2 regions of the Halorhodospira sp. 9622 genome follow, and region 1 is predicted to be linked to the other one. Evidence: riboswitches for the same ligand, from Rfam matches in the RefSeq annotation. Region 1 holds a riboswitch; the other holds the start of a gene.

Region 1 (3,406 bases):
GTAGGACAGCGCCGCATCCAGGCGATCCACGGCCCCCTCGGGGAACGCCTTGTGGCCGGGCACGGCCAGCTCGGCGCCCAGGTCGAAGAGCTCGTGCTGGACCTGTGCCAGCACCGGGGCCACGTCCTCGGGCAGCTCGTGGGCCAGCAGGCGCCCCAGGAAGCTGTTGAGCTCATCCACCTCGCCGAAGGCCTCGACGCGGTGGCTGTCCTTGTCCACCCGCGACCCGTCACCGAGGCCCGTGCGGCCCTCATCACCGGTGCAGGTGGCGATCTTGGAAAGTCGGTTTCCCATGGTTTCCTTCCTACTCCTCTAGCGGGGCGGGGCACCCGCACAGTAACGCGCCCGGTGCCCTGCGGCACCCTACGCCCCGTGCGGGTGCGCCGCGAATCGGGGTCTGCGTCGATGCATTCCCTCTATCGACACGCCCCGGTTAGTGCTGATTGAAGTGCAGAGAGACGAAGACCGCCCGGCCCGGTTGGTTGTAGCCATCCGCGGTCTCGTAGTCCTTGTCCAGGGCGTTTTCCAGCGTCCCGCGCAGGGTCCACTCCGGGGTGATGGCGTAGCTGGTGCGCAGGTTCAGGAGGCCGTAGCCGGAGACCCTTTCCCCACGATCAAAACTCCGGCCACGTGCAATGCCGGTCGCGCCAACTGAGAAGTCGCCAAGCTGTCGATCCAAGTCCAGGCGGAGTGACTCGTTGGGGCGCCGGGCAAGCTCGTCACCCGTCTCCCGGTCTTCGTGATCGAGGTAGGTGAAGGCGCCGGAGATCTGCCATTCCTGCCAGTGGGCACCCGCCTCCAGCTCGGCGCCGCGGATGCGGGCCTCATTGACGTTGACAGGAGGCCACCCCGAGATCAGATCGTCGATATCAGTCTGAAAAACGGCGAGATCCCAGTAAGAGTATCGGCCTGCCTGGCGAGCCCCGATTTCAAAGGACTCCGAGGTCTCCGGCTCCAGATCCGGATTGCCAAAACCCGGGAAATAGAGATCGTTAAACGTCGGCGCCTTGAAGGCTGTCCCATAACTCGAACGGAGCCGGAGTCGATCCGTCACATCGACCCCCCAGGCGACCTGACCGGTCACGTTGTCGCCGTAGGCCTCGTTGTCGTCGTAGCGCAGACTACTGCCGAGATCATGGCGGCTCAAGTCCAGCTCCAGCTGGGTATAGGCGCCGGCGTTGTAGCGACTGGTCTCGTCATAATCTTCGGCGGTGTCGACTTCCTCATCTCGCCAGTCCCCGCCGAAGGCCCAGACGTGCCCGGCGCCCCAATACAGCTCGTTCCGCCAACTCACCTCATGGCGCTCGGTGTAATACCAGTACTCACCGCCACTACTGTCGAAGGTATCCTGCTCGTCCTTCGCCTGGGAGACCGCCAGCTCGCTAAACCATCGGTCGGTTAGGTCCCCGCGGACACCGCCACGGAGAGCCTGGAAGACGTGGTCTGTCCAGTCCTCTTCACCATCGTTCGCATCGAATTCGGTCTCGCCTTGCGAGCGCATGCCCGTCGCGAAGAGTTCAGCACCACCGTTCAACCGATGGCTGAAACGGCCGCTGAAGCTGGTATTTTCAAAGCCGTCCGGGTCTTCATCCCCCGTTTCGTCGAGAACGTTGATTCCGTCCGTCTCGTAGTGGCTGGCCGAGAGCGCGTAGCGGCTCGCCGCGGTCCCGCCGGAGACGCCCACGCCGAATTCATGGGTATTGAATGAGCCGGCGCCGCCGAAGGCGCGGAAGCGCGGCGGCCCCTCCTCCCCCTCGCGGGTGAAGATCTGCACCACGCCGCCGATGGCATCGGCGCCGTAGACACTGGTTCTCGGCCCACGCACCACCTCGATGCGGTCGATCTCGGCCGGGGGCAGATACTGCCACGCTGCCCCGCCAAGTGTTGCCGAATTCATCGGCACCCCATCGACCAGCAGCAGGGTGTGGTCCGGGTTGGTGCCGCGCATGAAAAGACTGGTGTTTTTCCCGAAGGGACCGTTCGTCGTCAGGCTCGTCCCCGCCCGCCCCTGCAGCAGGTCCGAGACCTGCCGCGGCTGCTGGCGGTCGATCTCGTCGCGGTCAATCACGGAGACGGAGGACAGGGATTCGTCGACGGTCTGGGTCATTCGGGTTGGCGTGACCACGAGGGGGGCAAGTTGCGCCGACTCGCCGTCGGTATCGGCCATGGCCGGGACGCTGCTCACGATCAGGCCGGCCGCCACGCCCGCGGCGACCCGGCTGGTGGTGTTGCTGGACATATTTTCCTCCCTTCCGCGCGCCACCCGCACGCGCGTCGGTTCGGTTCCACCGCAGGGAGGAGGACAGAAATGGGGGGAGGGATCGCGCTTGCGCCCGGCAAACGGAGGCCTGCCCCGGTCTGCCGCCTCCCGCGGCACCTGGGTTCCCTCAGGCCGGTCTCCGGGCTCGTGGGTGGGGTCGGTGACCCCGGGCGAATCGCCTTCCCGCAGGGCCCGCCGCCGAACGACGGCGCCTTGCAGTGGCTTTGTGATCCGCCCCCCACCTACCGTTGCGGGGGCAGCGCCGGACTCGCCGCTAGGTGCGGCTGAACCGGTCTTCCCGTTTCACCCCGCCGCTGCTCGCGCGGGGCACCTGAGGAGCTTGGTACTCTAGGCAGCCTGGGCCCCGCCGTCAAACCGCCGCACCCCGACGTCCAAAGGAGACGTGATGCACCGCCACCGACTGGCACAGACCACTGCCCCGGCCCGCCATGGCGCCTGAGCCGCTGCGTGTCCTGCTCCTTGGCGGTACCGGCGAGGCGCTGGCACTGGGCCAGGCGCTGGAGCAGGAGCCCGGGATCGCCGCGGTCTATTCGGTGGCCGGGGTGACTCGCCGCCCCCGCCTGCCCCGCTTGCCGGTCCGTCGCGGCGGATTCGGGGGCGTTGCCGGACTGGCCGGGTACCTGCGCCAGCACGGTGTGCACTGCCTGGTCGATGCCACCCACCCCTTCGCCGCCGGCATATCGGCCAACGCGGCGGCGGCCGCCCGGCAAACGGGGACAACCCTGCTGGCAGTGCGTCGACCAGCGTGGCAACCGGGGCCGGACGAGCAGTGGCACCGGGTGGCCGATATGGCCGCCGCCGCCCAAGCGCTGGGTCCGCAGCCGGGCCGGGTGCTGCTGACCATCGGCAATCAGGAGGTCCCGGCCTTCTGCGCCGCGCCCCACCACCACTACTGGATCCGCTGCCTGGAGCCGCCGGAGCGGGTGCCGCCCGGAGCCCGGATCCTCTTCCAGCGCGGGCCGTTCCACTACGCCGACGAGTGCCACCTGCTCCGCGAGCACGGCATCGACACCCTGGTCACCAAGAACGCCGGCGGGGCCGCCACCCGCAGCAAACTCGATGCGGCCCGGGACTGCGGAGTCCGCATCGTGATCGTCGAGCGCCCGCCGGACCCGCCGGAGGCGG
Region 2 (3,406 bases), on a different contig from region 1:
AAGAAGTACATCAGGGCGATGCCGGCGAGGATCAGGCTCATCGGCGTCGCCCCCTTCCACTGCCCGATGAGCAGGATGAGCAGGGACACCGCCATGGCGAAGAGGAAGGCGTTGCCGACGATGCCGTAAACACCGAAGGCCGAGAAGCCGAAAATGATCGCCAGCGCCGCCCCCAGCGAGGCTCCCGAGGCGATCCCCAGGGTGAACGGCGAGGCCATGGGATTGCGCAGCAGGCTCTGCAGGATGACGCCGCCGAGCGCCAGCCCCATGCCGGCCACCATCGCGGTGGCCAGGCGCGGCAGGCGGATGTTCCAGACCACGTTCTCGGTCTGCGCGCTGACCCACGACGCCCCGAGCGGGCGAGCCACCAGCGCCTGCACCACCTCGCTCAGCGGGATGCCCATCGGGCCCAGCGCCAAGCCAAAGCCCGCCGTAGCCACCAGGGCTGCCGCCAGGCCGAGCAGCACCAGCGTCTTGGCCCGGTTCGCGCGCGTGTAGTCGTCAATGAGGCCCCGCGGTGGCGCCGGCCGGACGGGGGTGCCGACGGTCAACTCAGCCATCCTCGAGGCTGCTGAGCTCCATGAGCCGGTCGTAGAGACCGGGGTCGCCGTAGAAGACCTCCAGAATCTCCTCGCCGCGGTCGCGGAGATCGACGCCTGCCATGGCCTCCGGGTAGAGGACGCGAGCCATGTGCACCAGATCGATCAACCCCGTCGCCAGGTCCCAGCCCATGTAGGTGCCCTTGAAGCGGTGGATACGCTCCGCCTCGATGGCTGCTACACCGGACAAGCGCTCATCGTCGAGCACCTCGGCGCGTTCCACGCGACTCGCTCGGGACGGTGTGTGGAGGAGGATATGCTGGGGATCCCAGCTCAGCAGCTCCTCGGCACTGACCTCGCCATCGTCGCCGGCACGGCCGGCAGTGACCATCTCGGCACCGAGCAGCTCGACGGGGAAGTAGAAGGAGACGTGGTTGTAGAGATTGCGCCGGTGGGCCAGATAGACCCGAGGCGGCTGCTCGCCAGCGACCCGCTGCTGCACGGCGGAGACCGTGGCGTGGTAGAAATCGAGCAGCTCTTCGGCCCGCTCCTCGCGACCGGACACTTCGCCGAGGAGCCGGTAGGCCTGTTCGATCTGCTCCTCGACGGCCTCCTGCGACGCCCGCTCCCGGCCCAGGGTGTTCAGCGCCACCACCGGTACGCCCAGCTGTTGCTCGTAGCGTTCTGCCTGTTCGGCCATCGCCTGATCGTCATCACCGCGGCTGAAGGCCCAGTAGATAAACAGATCCGGCTCCGTGGCGAGCACCCGCTCGGCACTGAACTCCGAACCGGGCTGGCCGCCGCCGACCATGGCCACCTCGTCAAGGCGCCCGAAGGCCTCGACCTCGATGGGCTTCGCCTCGGAGAAACGCGAGCCGTACATATCGCTCGGGATGCCCACCAGGCGCTCCTCAACCCCCAGGTGGAGCGCCATGCGGAAGGCGTCGACATTGACCGTGGCGATCCGCTTGGCCGATTCCGGGACCTCCACGCTGCGGCCGAGCATATCCTCAACCTCACGGGTTTCCCGGGCACCCCCTCCATCCGGATCATCGTCGAGGGCATCCCCACACCCGCCGAGGATAAGGCCGACCCCGGCCACGAGGGCGATGCATGGATTGCGGTGCATGGCTCCTCCAGTCACTGGATCCAGTACGCCATGCGGGGAGCGGGTCGGAAACGGGCACGCCGTGGCGCTGGGACAGGGCGCGGCTGAAGCTACCGTCACCGCCACGCACGGTTCCCCGCCGTGTGGCTGCGACCCCCAGACCGGTCTCCGGGCTCGCGAGCGGGGTCGAACCCCGGGCGCCGCGCCTTCCCGCACCGGGTGCCAGGGACACCGTGGATGCAGTGGCGATGCAGCGCCCACTCTCGCCTACCGTTGCGGGGACAGCGTCGGCCTTGCCTGCGCCCGCCCGGGCCGCAGTGCGCACCGACTTCCCGACCGTCCCCGGCGCTGTCGGGCGGACCACGCGGCGGGGAACGGCCCCGGCAGCGATGGTAACTGCCAGGTCACCTGGGGAGGCTGGACTCTACGGCCGGCTCGGGGCAGCTGTCAACGCGGCCCGATCGGGCGCCCAGCCGGGCCGATGGCCACAACCTCGAACTTTATGGCACAATTGCGCCGTATCAAAGAAGGGTATGGACGCCCGCGACCCCTCCCGACCCCCCGACGGAGATGTCATGGGCACAGACGCGAATTCACCCTGCCCCCAGGCGGGTGACATAGTCACCGACGCGCTGGATACCCTGCCGCTGAGCGACCAGGAACCGCACCTGCGCCTTAGCGAGCGCTTTGAACGCCTGCGCTGCCATATCAACCAAGCGCTGCCCGGCGGCGCGATCCACCGCATCGCCGTCGCCATCTACGAACCGGACGCCAACCGTCTCAAGACCTACGGCGCCGGCGGCGATGCTCCCAGCCCCCTGGATCACTACGAGACCCGGCTGGGCGAGGCCCCCACCCTGCGCGCCCTGGCCGAGGCGCCGCAGGTGCGCATCATCGACGACTACCGGGAACACCCCAGCCCGAAACCGCACACCGTCAGCATCCGCGAGAGCGGGTTGCGCGCCGGGATGATCCTGCCGCTGCAGCACGACGAGAATTTCTTCGGCTTCCTGTTCCTCAACTCCCGGCGGCCGGGCTACTTCTCGGAGGCCGTCGTCGAGCGGCTGGCGCCTTACATCGACCTGGCCCGCTTGCTCGCCATCACCTCCATCCGCACCACGCAGACCCTGCGCGGCGCGGCGCGCACGGCCATGGCCTTCGGCCGTGCGCGGGACGACGAGACCGGTGGCCACCTCGCCCGGATGGCGGAGTACAGCCGACTGATCGCTCTCGAGCTGGCCGCAGCTCACGGTCTCGGCGACGAATACATCGAGATGGTCTATCAGTTCGCCCCGGTGCATGACGTGGGCAAGATTGCCGTCCCCGACGGCATCCTGCTCAAGCCCGGCCGGCTCACCGACGAGGAGTTCGCGCAGATGCGCGAGCACGTCAGCCGCGGCGTGGCCATGGTGCTGGCGATGACCGAGGAGCTGGGGCTGAGCGAGGACCGGCGGGCGGCCATCATGCGCAACATCGTCGCCTACCACCACGAGCGCCTTGACGGCAGCGGGTATCCGACCGGTGCACGCGGCGAGCAGATCCCGCTGGAGGGGCGCATTGTGGCCGTCGCCGACGTCTTCGACGCCCTGACCAGCGAGCGCCCCTACAAACGGCCTTGGGGTTTCGCCGAGGCTGCCGAGACCCTGCGCGCCGAGGCAAAGGCGGGCAAGCTGTGCGGGGAGTGCGTGGAGGCTTTCCTGCGCCGGGGCGCCGAGATCGAGGCGATCAGACAGCGCCACGGCCACCGCTGAGCTAGCCG

The links. A riboswitch is a leader RNA that binds a small molecule or an ion and turns the genes downstream of it on or off. The one in region 1 is predicted to bind cobalamin.
Region 2: another riboswitch for cobalamin. It lies ahead of LRG07_RS09770 (ABC transporter substrate-binding protein); the one in region 1 lies ahead of LRG07_RS04240 (TonB-dependent receptor domain-containing protein).

What each region holds. Positions count from the first base shown of each region.
Region 1 covers NZ_JAJNRE010000005.1:50,614-54,019, reverse strand. The annotation lists gene LRG07_RS04245 (cob(I)yrinic acid a,c-diamide adenosyltransferase) at 1-294, opposite strand, end outside; gene LRG07_RS04240 (TonB-dependent receptor domain-containing protein) at 434-2,239, opposite strand; cobalamin riboswitch at 2,373-2,610, opposite strand; gene LRG07_RS04235 (cobalt-precorrin-6A reductase) at 2,710-3,406, shown strand, end outside.
Region 2 covers NZ_JAJNRE010000016.1:34,197-37,602, forward strand. The annotation lists gene LRG07_RS09765 (iron ABC transporter permease) at 1-560, opposite strand, end outside; gene LRG07_RS09770 (ABC transporter substrate-binding protein) at 553-1,668, opposite strand; cobalamin riboswitch at 1,810-1,983, opposite strand; gene LRG07_RS09775 (HD-GYP domain-containing protein) at 2,223-3,398, shown strand; gene LRG07_RS09780 (trans-aconitate 2-methyltransferase) at 3,400-3,406, opposite strand, start outside.